2 regions of the Kitasatospora sp. NPDC002227 genome follow, and region 2 is predicted to be linked to the other one. Evidence: predicted binding sites of a transcription regulator. Region 2 holds the regulator's gene; the other holds the start of a gene.
What was found. The regulator HspR, encoded in region 2, represses chaperone genes until heat shock. The targets are predictions, from matches to a motif close to TTGAGNNNNNNNNNCTCAA.
Positions count from the first base shown of each region.

Region 1: the regulator HspR is predicted to act here: its motif matches at 4,788-4,806, upstream of lon (endopeptidase La).

Region 1 is NZ_JBEOWY010000010.1:192,973-200,406, forward strand. It holds gene ABT095_RS12255 (MarR family winged helix-turn-helix transcriptional regulator) at 1-76, opposite strand, end outside; gene ABT095_RS12260 (DUF3533 domain-containing protein) at 247-1,233, shown strand; gene ABT095_RS12265 (GtrA family protein) at 1,238-1,756, opposite strand; gene ABT095_RS12270 (hypothetical protein) at 1,791-1,919, opposite strand; gene lon (endopeptidase La) at 2,375-4,765, opposite strand; gene ABT095_RS12280 (rhomboid-like protein) at 5,023-5,775, opposite strand; gene ABT095_RS12285 (response regulator transcription factor) at 6,214-6,948, shown strand; gene ABT095_RS12290 (HAMP domain-containing sensor histidine kinase) at 7,043-7,434, shown strand, end outside.
Region 2 is NZ_JBEOWY010000011.1:41,854-49,287, reverse strand. It holds gene grpE (nucleotide exchange factor GrpE) at 1-268, shown strand, start outside; gene dnaJ (molecular chaperone DnaJ) at 361-1,503, shown strand; gene ABT095_RS12530 (heat shock protein transcriptional repressor HspR) at 1,508-2,008, shown strand; gene ABT095_RS12525 (helix-turn-helix domain-containing protein) at 2,212-3,225, shown strand; gene ABT095_RS12520 (hypothetical protein) at 3,282-3,476, opposite strand; gene ABT095_RS12515 (hypothetical protein) at 3,850-4,464, shown strand; gene ABT095_RS12510 (LuxR C-terminal-related transcriptional regulator) at 4,528-5,493, opposite strand; gene ABT095_RS12505 (LuxR family transcriptional regulator) at 5,486-6,433, opposite strand; gene ABT095_RS12500 (helix-turn-helix domain-containing protein) at 6,426-7,388, opposite strand.

The DNA of each region.
Region 1 (7,434 bases), on a different contig from region 2:
CCCGCTCCACCGCGAGGGCCGCCTCCTCCGCCGCCTTCCGCGCCGCCACCTCATCGCTCCCCGGGCCTGTGCTCATGGCGCCAGTATCCCGTAGGGCACGCCTCCCCCTCACGGCAACTGTTTCATGATATGAAGTATCCGTTTTGACCGCTTCTCAGCCATAACGACCGTTAGGAGCGCAGTCCGGTGGAGCAACCGTCGATTGACCGACCGCCCCGGGGAATCCTCACCGAGCTCAAGGAGGCCGTGACCCCGCGCGCGGCACTGCTGGTGATCGGTGTCCTGCTGCTCCAGCTCGGCTTCATCACCTCCTATGTCGGCGCCCTGCACCACCCCGAGCCGCACGAGCTCTCCATCGCCGTGGTCGCGCCGCCGCAGGTCGCGCCGAAGCTGGTGGGCGCGCTGGACCAGGTGCCGAACGACGCGGTGAAGGCCGAAACCGCGCCGGACGCCGAGGCCGCCACCGCCCGGATCAAAGACCAGAAGCTCTACGCCGCGCTGGTCTTCGACCCGGCCGGCACCGAGGACACCCTGCTGGTCGCCGACGCGCGCGGCCCGGCCGCCTCCCGGGCGGCCACGACGATCGTGACCGCGCTCGAGCAGGCCCAGGGCCGGACGGTGAAGGTGGCGAACGTCGTGCCGCTGGCCGCCGGCGACTCCGGCGGCCTCTCCTCCTTCTACCTGGTGATCGGCTGGTGCGTCGGCGGGTACCTGGTCGCCTCGATCCTCGGCATCAGCGCCGGAGCCCGGCCGGCCAACACCAACCGGGCGCTGATCCGGCTCGGCGTCCTGGCGGTGTACTCCTTCGCGGCCGGCATCGGCGGCGCGGTGATCATCGGGCCGGTGCTGAACGCCCTGCCCGGCTCCCTCTGGGGCCTGATCGGCCTGGGCACCCTGGTGGTCTTCTCGGTCGGCACCATCACGATGGCCCTGCAGTCGCTCTTCGACATCGTCGGCATCGGCCTGGCGGTGCTGGTCTTCGTGGTGCTCGGCAACCCGAGCGCGGGCGGCGTCTACCCGCCGCCGCTGATGCCGGCCTTCTGGCGCGCGATCGGCGCCTGGATCCCGAACGGCGCGGGCACCGACGTGGCCCGCTCGATCGCCTACTTCGGCGGTACGAACATCGGGGTGCCGCTGCTGGTGCTCTTCGTCTGGGCTCTGGTCGGCATCCTGGTCACGCTGATCGCGGTGGTCCGCCGCCCGAGCCTGGGCCGGCCGGCCCCCTCGGTCTGACGCCTCAGACCCGCTCCGGCTCCGGCTCTCCGGCCGGGGCCGGTCGCGTGCCCGCCACGAAGACCCAGCGCTTCATCGCCCAGTACCGGAACACCATCGCCAGCAGGGTGCCGACGATCATCCCGCTGAGGAAGTCCGCGACCTCCTGCCCGAGGTGGCTGACATCGGGCTCGCGCAGGTCGAAGACGTACCGGGAGACGATCAGCGGCGCGTCGTTGACCAGCACCGCGAGCGCGCTGACCACGAAGAACAGGATCGCCTCCCGCTGCCGGCCGTTGGTCCGGAAGGACCACTGCCGGTTCAGCACGTAGCTGACCACGGTCGCCAGGGTGGTGGCGATGGTCAGCGAGACCACCGGCTTGGCCTGCAGCACGGTGAGCTTGAGCCCGAAGTTGACGGCCATGGTCAGCAGGAAGCAGAAACCACCCACCATCAGGAACTTCACCAGCTTGCGATGCTGCACCAGCAAGGGGCGCAGCCGGTCGGGCACCCGGGCCAGAGCCCGCTGAGTAGGTGACGGCACCTCGGCAGTCTCGCACGGGACGCGGCCCGCGCGCTCACCCGCCCGTGATCCGCAGCACTCCGGTCGTGGTGCCCTGCAGCACCACACCGCCGGGCGCGATCGAGCCGGCCAGCTGGAGCGCGTCGAACACGAACCCGGCGCCGAGGTACTTCGTCCTGGTCACCCGCCCGGTCTCCGGGACGATCTCGGCGTAGCGGGGGCAGCGGCGTCAGGCCGAGGAGCGCGGCGGCGGCGAGGGAGCGGAGCATGACAGGGGTGTCCCGTTCTGCGTGGGTGAAGGGTGAGCGGACTCGTGTTCACGCAGCGGGACGACAGATGGCCGAGCACACCCGGGCCAGGTCGACGTCGAGCCGACGGGTCAGGTGTGCGTACAGGGCCATGGCGCTCACGGTGACGGCCTGACGGTTGGTCAGACAACCCCCGTCTCATGGCTCGAGCACCACCGGGGGCGCGGGGAACTGCGCGAGGACGGAAGAGACGGCGCTGCCAGCTTCCGCAGCGGGCCAGTCGCACTATCCAGGGGCGCGGGGAACTGCGCGAAGCGGGAGGCCGCAGGCCGGTTCCTTCCGCACTCGCGCAGTCCCCGCGCCCCTGACAGTGCAACCTGAGGTGGATGCACTAGGCCGCGACGAGGACCTCCGCCGGCTCCAGGGCCAGCGCGAGCACCTCCCGGACGTCCGCGACCGGGTGCACCGTCAGCCGCGCGAGCACCTCGGCCGGGACGTCGTCCAGATCGGCCTCGTTGCGCTTGGGGATGATCACCGTGCTGAGCCCGGCCCGGTCGGCGGCGAGCAGCTTCTGCTTGACGCCGCCGATCGGCAGCACCCGCCCGGTCAGCGAGACCTCACCGGTCATCGCCACCTCGGGGCGCACCCGGCGGCCGGAGAGCAGCGAGGCCAGCGCCGTGGTCATGGTGATCCCGGCGCTCGGGCCGTCCTTGGGGACGGCGCCGGCGGGCACGTGCAGGTGGATGCCCCGCTCCCGCAGGCCGGTGACCGGCAGCTCCAGCTCCGCGCCGCGCGAGCGCAGGTAGGAGAGCGCGATGTGCGCGGACTCCTTCATCACGTCACCCAGCTGCCCGGTCAGGGTCAGCCCGGTGCCGCCGGTCTCGGCGTCGGCGAGCGAGGCCTCGATGTAGAGGACGTCGCCGCCCGCGCCGGTGACGGCCAGGCCGGTGGCCACGCCGGGGACGGCGGTGCGCCGCTCGGCCGGCTCCTGGGCGGACTCGGGCGTGTGGTGCGGGCGCCCGATCAGGCCGCGCAGGTCCGCCGCGCCGATCGTGGTGGGCAGCTCCAGCGTGCCCAGCTCGCTCTGCGCGGCGATCTTCCGCAGGATGCGGGCCACCGAGCGCTCCAGGTTCCGCACACCCGCCTCGCGGGTGTACTCCCCGGCGAGCAGCCGCAGCGCGCCCTCCTCGACGGTGACCTCGGCCGGGTCCAGCCCGGCCCGCTCCAACTGCCGGGGCAGCAGGTGGTCCCGCGCGATGACGACCTTCTCGTCCTCGGTGTAGCCGTCGAGCCGCACCAGCTCCATCCGGTCGAGCAGCGGCTCGGGGATGGCCTCGAGCACGTTGGCGGTGGCCAGGAAGACCACGTCGGAGAGGTCGAGCTCGACCTCCAGGTAGTGGTCGCGGAAGGTGTGGTTCTGCGCCGGGTCGAGCACCTCGAGCAGGGCCGCCGCCGGGTCGCCCCGGTAGTCGGAGCCGACCTTGTCGATCTCGTCCAGGAGCACGACCGGGTTCATCGAACCGGCCTCCTTGATCGCCCGCACGATCCGCCCGGGCAGCGCGCCGACGTAGGTGCGCCGGTGGCCCCGGATCTCGGCCTCGTCCCGCACGCCGCCGAGCGCGACCCGGACGAAGTCCCGGCCCATCGCCCGGGCGACGGACTCGCCCAGCGAGGTCTTGCCCACCCCGGGCGGCCCGACCAGCGCCAGCACCGCACCGCCACGGCGGCCGCCGACCAGCCCGAGCCCCTGCTCGGCCCGGCGCTTTCGCACGGCCAGGTACTCCACGATCCGGTCCTTCACGTCACCAAGACCCGCGTGGTCGGCGTCCAGCACCGCGCGGGCGCCCTCGATGTCGTACGCGTCCTCGCTGCGGTTGTTCCACGGCAGCTCGAGGACGGTGTCCAGCCAGGTCCGGATCCAGGAGCCCTCGGGCGACTGGTCGGAGGAGCGCTCCAGCTTGTCGACCTCCTTGAGCGCGGCCTCGCGCACCTTCTCGGGCAGGTCGGCGGCCTCGACCCGGGCGCGGTAGTCGCCCTCCTCGTCGACGGCCTCGCCGTTCAGCTCGGCCAGCTCCTTGCGGACGGCCTCCAGCTGGCGGCGGAGCAGGAACTCCTTCTGCTGCTTGGCGACACCCTCCTCCACGTCCTTGCGGATGGTGTCGTTGACCTCCTCCTCGGCGAGGTGGTCGCGCAGCAGGCCCAGCGCGTACTCCAGGCGGGCCACCTGGTCGGCCTCGAGCAGCACCTTGAGCTTCTGCTCGGCGGTGGCGAAGGGCGCGTACCCGATGTTGTCGGCGAGCTCGCCGACGCCCTCGATCTGGGCGACCCGGTCCACGATCTGCCAGGCACCGCGCTTGCGCAGCCACTGGGTGGAGAGCGCCTTGTACTCCCGGACCAGCTCGGCCGCCCGCCCGGCCACCGGCAGCCCGGCGTCGGACTCGCGGAACGCACTGGTCTCCACCCACAGCGCGGCGCCCGGCCCGGTGGTGCCGGTGCCGATCCGCACCCTTCGCACGGCCCGCACCAGCGCGGCGGGGTCGCCGTCGGCGAGGCGGCCGACCTGCTCGACGGTCGCCAGGGTGCCGACCGACGCGTACGAGCCGTCCAGCCGGGGCACCAGCAGCACCTGCGGCTTCCCGCCCTGCGCGGCGGCCCGGGCGGCCTCCACCGCGGCCCGTACCTCGGCGTCCTTCAGGTCCAGCGGCACCACCATGCCGGGGAGCACGACCTCGTCGTCGAGCGGCAGCACGGGCAGAGTGAGCGGAGTGGACGTCGAAGCCATGATCTCTCCCCAGTCAGCGAAGTTGAGTTGACCTGACTAAGGATTGGCGAGGGCCGATTGTTCCCGGAGAACTGTTCACTCTGAGCGAAAGGCCAACCACCAGGGGCGCGGGGAACGGCGCGGCCAGCCAAGGAGCTCGCTGCATCGGCGCACGGCGGACCAGTTGCACTATCAAGGGGCGCGGGGAACTGCGCGAAGCGGTAGGCCGCAGGCCGCACATGGCTGGCAGTGCAGTTCCTCGCGCCCCCTGTTCTTGCTTACGCCCCGGCGAGGGCGAGCCGCCGGAGGCGGAAGGGTGCGCCGGGGCCGCGGCGGAGCCGCCGCCAGGTGGCGATGCCGACGAGCAGGGCGACCGGATGGCCGACATCGGTGACAAGGTCCGCGCCGGTCACGATCTGGTGCAGAATCATCGCCCCCGCGCCGGCGAGCGCGAGCACCCGCCCGGGCGGCTTCAGCAGGCCGGCCAGCGCGCCGATGCTGGCGAGCACGCCGTAGCTGACCCCGATGTCCAGCGAGTCGAGCGCGTCCGCGCCGATGCTCCCGGTGGCCACCGCGACGGCCACCACGGCCTGCGAGATGAGCGTGCCGACCACGTGCCCGGCGGCGAAGACGCCGGCCGCCCGCCAGGGGCCGACCCGGCGCTCGAGCGGCGCGACGGTGAGGGCGAAGCCCCAGAAATAGGGGAGCCAGGCCGGACCGGCCACCCACCAGCCACTGAAGAAGAGGGCGACCAGCGGCCGGTGGATCAGGTTGTGCCCGTCGGTGCTGGAGATCTCCTGCAGCCGGTGCACGAGATCGGGGTCGGCGAGCCGGGAGAAGAGGGTGGTGCCGAGCAGTACTGCGAGGTAGCCGAGCGCGAAGCGGTTGCGCCGCGGCGTGGGGATCAGGCCGAGCACCCGCCCGAGCACCCCGTACCGGAGGCCGTACCGGAGGCCGCCGTACGGCACCACGGTGACGGCGAGGGGCACCGGCTCACGGGGCAGTGTGAAGTCGTCCCGCACATCCGACATGTCGCCTCCACTCCAGCCGTTCCGGCCCCCCGAAACGCCGCCACTGGCAACTTGTCGTGCCCACGTTACGTGGCACTTCTGAGAGTCGGCTGAGGACGAGCTGTGAAGATCGGCAGAACTGCCGCACCGCCCGACCCGAAGCCGCCCTCTGTTTACGGACCAGTAGCCCCGCAGCCCAGGAGTCTGCCACCCCTCCAGCGGCATACGCACCGTTACGGGCGATATTTTTGCCGGGTAAGGTATCGCCCCGTGCCCCGTCCTGACCTGGGTCGGCACCAGTTGCGCGGACCGGAAATGTCCGGTTGACCTGCCGGGACACGCGAGGTGTCCGTACGCTCGCTGGCGGGGCACAGCCCACGACGGAACAAGACGACTACGAGCGGAGCCCGCTGTCCCCACAGGCAGTCGGCCCGTAGCCCTGGGGGCGGTGGCGTGACCGTGACAGAAATTCAACAGGACAGCGGCAGCGGTGCGGTGAGTACGCAGCGACGCGTACTCGTCGTCGAGGACGAGCCCACGATCGCCGAGTCGATCGCCGCCCGGCTGGGCGCGGAAGGCTTCAAGGTCGCCGTGGCCCATGACGGGCCCGGTGCCGTGGACGGCTTCCACACCTGGCAGCCGGATCTCGTCGTGCTCGACGTGATGCTGCCCGGCTTCGACGGCCTCGAGGTGTGCCGCCGGATCCAGGCGCAGCGGCCGGTGCCGGTGCTGATGCTGACCGCGCGCGACGACGAGACGGACCTGCTGGTCGGCCTCGGCGTCGGCGCGGACGACTACATGACCAAGCCGTTCTCCATGCGCGAGCTGGCGGCCCGGGTCAACGTGCTGCTGCGCCGCGTCGAGCGCGCCCAGCAGGCGGCCCGTACGCCCGCGCTCGGCAGCCTGCGCTTCGGCGATCTGGAGATCGACCACGTCCAGCGCCGGGTCCGGCTCGGCTCGGGCGACGTCCACCTGACGCCGACCGAGTTCGACCTGCTGGCCTGCCTGGCCGCCCAGCCGCGCGCGGTGCTCACCCGTGAGCAGCTGCTGGCCGAGGTCTGGGACTGGACGGATGCCTCGGGCACCCGCACGGTCGACAGCCACGTGAAGGCGCTGCGGCGGAAGATCGGCGCGAGCTGGATCCGTACGGTGCACGGAGTCGGGTACGCCCTGGAGGCACCCCTCTCGCAGTGAGTGACACCGGGCGTTCGGGCCACCGGGGGGCCCACGTCCCAGGCGTCACAGCCGGAGCACCGGAGCGTTCGCGGGGGATGACTTCAGAGGCGACATGACTTTTCCACAGCAACGCGACGGGGACGACACGGGCGAGGGCCCGCGCCGAGGGCTGGCCGCACGCGCCGCCCGGCGTGTCTGGGCGGACATCAGACCGCTCGACCCGTTCCGCTCGATCAAGGGCAAGCTGGCCCTGCTGGTGATCGTCTCGGTCTTCCTGGCCACCGGCATGGCCGTGGTGGCGACCAGGTCCGAGACCCAGATCCGGATCATCATGATCTTCTCGATGATCGCCTCGCTGCTCTTCATGCAGTTCCTCGCGCACGGGCTGACCGCCCCGCTGCGCGAGATGACGGCCGCCTCGCGCGCGATGACCGGCGGCGACTACAGCCGCCGGGTCGAGGTCTCCTCGCGGGACGAGATCGGCGAGCTGGCCGAGGCCTTCAA
Region 2 (7,434 bases):
CGTCGCCAAGCTGGGCCTGCAGCAGTTCGGCAAGGAGGGCGAGCCCTTCGACCCGACTCTGCACGAGGCACTGATGCACAGCTACTCCTCGGACGTCACCGAGGACACCTGTGTCCAGATCCTCCAGCCGGGCTACCGGATCGGCGAGCGGGTCATCCGCCCGGCGATGGTCGCCGTGGCCGAGCCCCAGCCGGGTGCCGCGTCCTCGGACGCGGAGAAGCCCGCCAAGCCCTCGGGCGAGAAGGCTGACGGCTCCGCCGAAAGCTGACAATCTGTGCGCTGCGGAGTCGTACGTCGTCAGGTACGACGAACGGCTCCGCAGCGGCGTACCGTGAAACACTTTCGGAGGTTGTGGCAGGCATGAGCGCCAAGGACTACGTGGAGAAGGACTACTACAAGGTCCTCGGTGTGCCCAAGGACGCCACCACCGCCGAGATCAAGAAGACGTACCGGAAGCTGGCCCGGGAGTTCCACCCGGACGCCAACAAGGGCGACGCCAAGGCGGAGGACCGCTTCAAGGACATCTCCGAGGCGTACGACGTGCTCTCGGACGACAAGCGCCGCAAGGAGTACGACGAGGCCCGCAGCCTGTTCGGCTCCGGCGGCTTCCGCTCCGGCGGGCCCGGCGGCGGCGCCTCCTTCGACTTCGGCGACCTCTTCTCCGGCTCCGCCAACCAGGGCGGCGGCATCGGCGACGTCTTCGGCGGCCTGTTCAACCGCGGCGGCCGGGCGGCCCAGCCGCGCCGCGGCGCGGACGTCGAGACCGAGGTGACGCTCTCCTTCGAGGAGGCCGTGGACGGCGCCACCGTGCCGCTGCGGATGACCAGTCAGGCGCCCTGCAAGGTCTGCTCCGGCACCGGCGCCAAGGCCGGCACCACGCCCCGGGTCTGCCCCACGTGCGTCGGCGCGGGCACCGTGAGCCGGGGCCAGGGCGCCTTCGCGCTCTCCGAGCCCTGCCGGGACTGCCGCGGCCGCGGCATGCTCGTCGACGACCCCTGCGCCGTCTGCCACGGCAGCGGCCGGGCCTCCTCGGCGCGCACCATGCAGGTCCGCATCCCGGCCGGGGTCCAGGCCGACCAGCGCATCCGGCTCAAGGGCAAGGGCGCCCAGGGCGAGCGCGGCGGCCAGCCCGGCGACCTCTACGTCACCGTGCACGTCGACCCGCACCCGGTCTTCGGCCGCAAGGGCGACAACCTGACCGTGACCGTGCCGGTGTCCTTCCCCGAAGCGGCACTTGGCGGCACCATCGAGGTGCCCACCCTGGCCGGCCCGTCGGTCAAGCTCCGCCTCCCGGCGGGCAGCGCCAACGGACTCACCCTCCGCGCCCGGGGCAAGGGCGCCACCCGCAAGGACGGCACCCGCGGCGACCTGCTGGTCACCGTGGAGGTCGCGGTCCCGAAGAGCGTCGAGGGCGACGCCCTGACGGCCCTGGAGCAGTACCGCGAGGCCACCGCCTCGGACGACCCACGAGCCGACCTCTTCCGGGCGGCGGAGGGAGCGTGACCAGATGCAGATGAACCAGGACCCCATCGGCCCCGGTCTCGGCGAGGGCCTGCCCGGCGGCACCCGCCGTTCCTCGGCCCCCCGGGTCTCCTACCAGCTCACCGAAGAGACACCCGTCTACGTCATCTCGGTGGCCGCCGAGCTCTCCGGCCTGCACCCCCAGACCCTGCGCCAGTACGACCGCCTCGGCCTGGTCTGCCCCGACCGCACGGCCGGCCGCGGCCGCCGCTACTCCGCCCGGGACATCCAGCAGCTGCGCGAGGTCCAGCGCCTCTCCCAGGACGAGGGCATCAACCTGGCCGGCATCAAGCGGATCATCGAGCTCGAGAACCAGGTCGCCGCACTCCAGTCCCGGATCACCGAACTAGCCGCCTCCCTCGACGGCGCCGCCACCGCCCTCCAGCAGCGCGAGGCCGCCGTCCACGCCTCCTACCGCCGCGACCTCGTCCCCTACCAGCAGGTCCAGCAGTCCAGCGCCCTGGTCGTCTGGCGCCCCAAGCGCTGACCACCGCCCGACCGCACGCCGGGAGCCGCCGATACCCTTCGGTCAGGGGGTGTCGGCGGCTCAGTCGTGGTGAGAGAGTGCGACCGAGTCATGATGACGGCGGCAAATTCGGTACTCCCGGTCGTCCATGGGCACAGCCCCATATGATCCCCGTTGGGCGCACGCCACCCGTCCATCCATGCAGCCGACGGCAAGGAGCCCAAATGACTGAGACGGACGAGCCAGGGCTCACTTCAGGCGGCTTGGGAGTGCTCTCCGCCGAGGCCCGGGAGCTCTACCGATCGGTCATACGGTCCCATGGCCGACTCCATCCGGCCGATGCCGATGGGGCCGTGCGCGGCTGCCTGCACGAACTGACGGACATCGGCCTGCTCGTCCCGGACACCGACAACCCGGAAGTCCTGGTCGCCGTCGACCCCGGGCAACTGTCCGTCCGCCTCAGCACCGCCTGGCAGCGGAAGGCTCTGGACCTGCTCAACCGGGCTGTGTCCCTGCCCACCGAACTCCAGGAACTGGCCGAATCATTCCGCGTACCCGAGCAGACCGGCGGAACGATCGAGTATGTCCGTGGCAAAGTCCTGATCAACCAACGGTTGGGCCAGCTGGTCAGCAGCTGCAGAGAAGAGATGCTCGCTGCCCAACCGGGCGGGCCGCGGCCGCCGGAGGCACTGGCCGGCGTGATCGACCGGGACCTCGAAATGCTGCGCCGCGGGGCGGACATCCGGACGATCTACCACCCGAGCACGCGGTACCACCCGGCGACGCGGGACTATGTTGCCTCGATAGCCGAGCACGGTGGTCAAGTCCGGACGCTCGACGAGCCCTACACGCGGCTTATCGTCATCGATCGCCGAACCGCCGTGATTCCGGTGGCCGAAGATCTCAACTTGGCCGCGTTCATTCATGACCAAGCCGTCATCAGCTACGTCGTCGAGGAGGTATTCGAGCGGAACTGGAGCCGAGGACTAGATTTTGACGGAACACGGACAGTTCCACCTCAAGTCGTTTCCCGGCTTCGCCAGACGATCATCGATCTCCTGTTGAAGGGGATCAACCACCGCGTTATCGCCCGGCGCCTGGGGATCAGCGAACGCACCCTGGCCCGCCATATCGCCGAGATGCGCGAGGAGTACCACGTCGAGTCGCTCTTCCAACTCGGCTACGTCCTGGCCCGCACCAACCCCGAGGCCATCGAGTCCACCGAAGCCTTCGGGTGACCTGTCATCGCCCGGACGCCCCGTTCGCCCGGGTGGGAACAGCAGGACCGTAGGACTCAGGTCCAGGCCGAGTCCAGCGGAGACACCGTCGTGGGCAGCCCCTTGGCCGTTGACTGGTCGGCCGAGACGACCTTCGTGGCCTTCGTCCAGGCGCTGTCTGCGGCTTGTGCCAGATTGCTGCCGGCCAACACCGCCGCACCCAGGGCCAGCGGCACGGCGACGAAGCGAACAAAGCGGCGCATGCGAGACATTGCGACCAAATCCTTCCTCGGGGTTATGCCTCACGAAAAATGAAGCCTCGAACATTAGCTCAGATCATGCCTCACTGTGAGGGCTACTGTCACTGCGCCCGCTTTCTGCTAGGTGCGTCATCTCGCTGCCAGGCAGCCAGATGCCACCATGTGTCAGTGGACGTACCGGCTCCAGCCGTTGGACGATCAGCACGTCTCACCAGGAGCAGTCCGCCATCTCCCTGGTGCTGACGCGGTCTCTGTCAGTCCTGCGACAGCTCGTCCCGAGGATCACCACCGAACCGGCACGGCACCGCGCCAACTGGGCGAATCTCCCTACCGCTCCGTCGGCTCCAGCTGTCAGCGCCCCCGCCCTTCCTCCCCCGGAGTCGACATGAGTGAGCCCTATCTGCGCGACCGCGCCACCCAGGCCCCCGAGGGTCGGCGCGCTCGGGTGTTCCTGGCCGCACCGCTCATGCGGCTGACCGGCCCGGCCGACAGCGTGGTGACGCTGGCCAGCCGGACTCGGCTGACCACCCTGCGCTCGACGCTGCTGCGCAGCGGCGCCGCCGTCTACAGCGCGCACCACAGCGACGCCTGGTCGGTGGCGGGCAAGGCGCCGGAGCCGCGGGTGCCCTCGGACTTCCGCGCCCTGCAGAGCGCCGATCTCGTCTTCGCGTACGTCGGTGCCCCGCTCTCGGCCGGCGTCAGCCTGGAGCTCGGCTGGGCCTCGGCGCTGCGCAAGCCGATCGTCCTGCTGGTGGACGAGGCGATCACCCACAACCCGCTGATCGCCACCATCGAGCAGGTCGCCCCCGTCCTGCCGCTGGTCTTCGACGACACCTGGTCGCAGGAGGCCCTGCACCACACCGTCGAGACCGCCCTCGACTGGGCCGGCATGGCCCTCTCCCTCCGCGAGGGCTTCTGGACCGCTCCCGGCGAGCAGTTCCCGCTGCCCCGCCAGGAGAGCAGCTTCGGCTACTGGACCCCCGGCGTCGCCACCGGCTGACCGCCGCCTCCCACACTTCCGTTCGCCCCGTACCCCCGGCGGGGCGAACGGTTCCCCCAGGGGTCAGCGCGGCTCTTGGCCGCGCTGACCCCTCATAAGCCACCCGAGCTGGTAGAGCGTGTTGGCGTCGTAGAGCTCCCGCAGCCGCGCGATGTGCCCCGCCACCGTCCGCTCGCTCAGCCCCAGCCGGCTCGCCACCGCGCGCTGGGTCAGCCCCTGCGCCAGCAGCCGGCCCACCTGCTCGTGCACCGGCGCCCCCTCCCCGGGCTCCGACAACGCACCCCAGCGGACCGGCTCCGCGCGTGCCCAGTCCCGCTCGAATGTGCCCACCAGGAAAGCCACCACTGCCGGATCCTCCACGAAGGCCGCGCTGCTGTTGTCCGCCGCAGCAGAAATAACCGCAACCCGGCGGTCGAAGATCAGCATCCGGGTGAACTGCTCACCCAACACCCTGATCTGGTAGCCGAGTTCACTGATCGCCGTCGCGTACTCGATCGTGGCGAAATCCGCCTTGACCGCAGGCTGGTAGATCGTGCGACCACTGCCGCCCTGCTGCAGGAAGCCGCGGATGCGGTCCATGGTCTGCTTCAGGTGCCCCGAGGGCGTTCCCGAGCCCGGCTGTACCGTCATCACCTCGTGACGGAGCTCCGTCTCCAACTGGATCAGCCGGTGCCTGATCGCCTCGGAGCCGCCGACGTGGTGGACCGCGCCGGATTGCTGGCTGCGGCGGGCCACTCTGTCGTAGCCACGGACCAGTTCCTCCAGCACGGCGGGTGCCTCCTCGGCCTGGGCCATCAGCCGGATACCGGCCGACCGCAGTTCGCCGCTGACCTGCTCCCCGATCGTCCTAGGGTTCACCGCCGACAGCGACTCGTCCGCCCGATGGTGCACCAGCAGTCCGATCTCCACCAACCGCAGAGCGACCGGGATCTCCGCCTCCGGCACATCCCGGAGCAGTACCCGCCCGCCCTGCTCCAGCACCACCAAGTAGAACGCGCGCTCGGCCGCGTCCGGCAACAACTCACTCACCCCGCATCACCCACCCCAACTGGAACAACGTCTCCGCGTCGTACAACTCCCGCAACCGCGCGATGTGCCCCGCCACCGTCCGCTCGCTCAACCCCAGCCGGCTCGACACCGCCCGCTGCGTCAGCCCCTGTGCCAGCAACCGCCCCACCTGCTCGTGCACCGGAGCGATCCGGTCGTCCGCGTCCGGGGCGCTCCAGCGGACGGGCTCCGCCCAGGCCCAGTCCCGCTCGAACACGCCGACCAGGAAGGCCACCACCGCCTGGTCCGCGACGAACGCCACGCCGGTGCTCCCGCCCTCCGCCGCGATGACGGCGAGCCGGCGGTCGAAGACCCGCACCGGGTTGAAGGACCCACCGTGCACGCGGACTTGCTGCCCCCACCCGCTGACCGTCGCGGCCCACCGCACCACCTCGGCGTCGGCCCTGGCCTCCGGGCCGTGGATCGTGCGGCCCACCCCGCCCTCGCGCAGGAAGCGCTCGACCCGGGCGAGCGACAGGTCAAGCTCCGGCCGCACCGCCCCACCGGCCGGCCAGGCCACCAGCACCTCGTACTTCAGCTCGGCCTCGATCTGCAGCATCCGGTGCCGCACCTCCTCGACCCCGCTCGGGTGGTGCACCGCTCCGGCCCTGGCCCCGGCACAGGCCGACTCGTCGAACCGGTAGGCCAGTTCCTTCAGCCACTCCGGCACCTCCTCCGCCTGGGCCACCAACCGGGCACCGGCAGAGCGCAGTTCGACGCCGATCCGGTCCCCTGCCACCCGCGGATCCACCGCCTCCAACGACTCGTCCGCCGGGCGGTGCACCAGCAGGCCGATCTCCACCAGCCTCAGCGCGAGCGGCAGTTCGGGCCCCGGCACGTCCCGGAACAGCACCCGGCCACCCTGCTCCACCACCGCCAGGTAGAACGCCCGCTCGGCCGCGTCCGGCAACAGCTCACTCATTCCGCATCACCCACCCCAATTGGAACAACGTCTCAGCACCGTGGATCTGCCGCAGCCGCGCGATGTGCCCCGCCACCGTCCGCTCGCTCAACCCCAACCGGCTCGCCACCGCGCGCTGGGTCAGGCCCTGGGCGAGGAGGCGGGCGATCCGGGCGTGGATGCGCTGCTGGGGGTCGGGCGGCTCTCCCCAGCGGACGGTCTCGGCACGCGTCCAGTCGCGTTCGAAAGCGCGGACCAGGTAGGCCAGTGCCGCCGGCTCCTCCACGAAAGCGGCCCGGGAGTGGTCCTCGGCCGCAGAGATCACCGCGACGGAGCGGTCGATGATGATCATCCGCTCCATCGGCTCGTCCAGCACCCGGACCTCGGCGCCGTGGGCCGTGACGGCAGCCGCGTACGCGACGGTCTCCGGCTGGTCGAGCACCACCGGTTGGTAGAGGGTGCGCATCCTCCCGCCGCGCTGGACGAACGCGAGGTCCTGCTGGGTCGCCACCACGATCGTCGCCACCAGGCGCGGCCCCGGCTGGACGGTGAGCAGTTCGCGCTTGCTCTCGGAGAGCAGCCGCGAGATCCGGTGGCGAATCCGGTCACGTCCCTCGACATAGCTGGTCTGCTGCTGGGACTCCACCGCCCACGACGTGGTCTCGTACGCACGGGTGAGTGCACCCAGCTCGTCCTGCAGCTCCTCGGACCGCTGCAGCATCCGGGTGGCCGCCCCGCGCAGGTCGGCACTGATCCGCGCGCTCACCTCACGGGGGCTGACCGCCAGGTACGCGCGCTCCTCCGGGTTGAAGATCAGCAGTCCGACGGTGTGCAGTTGCTCGAGCGCGGAGCGGTCAGCCTCCGCGACCGCGTCCCGGGTGATTCGGCCCCCCTCCACCAGGACCGCGAGGTAGAGAGCTCGGGCCGCTTCGTCGGGAATGACCGTTTCGAGGCGGGTTGGCGGATTGGCGGCCACTTCGGGTACTCCCTGTCGGATTTCACGCTCGGCCAAGAAGCATGAT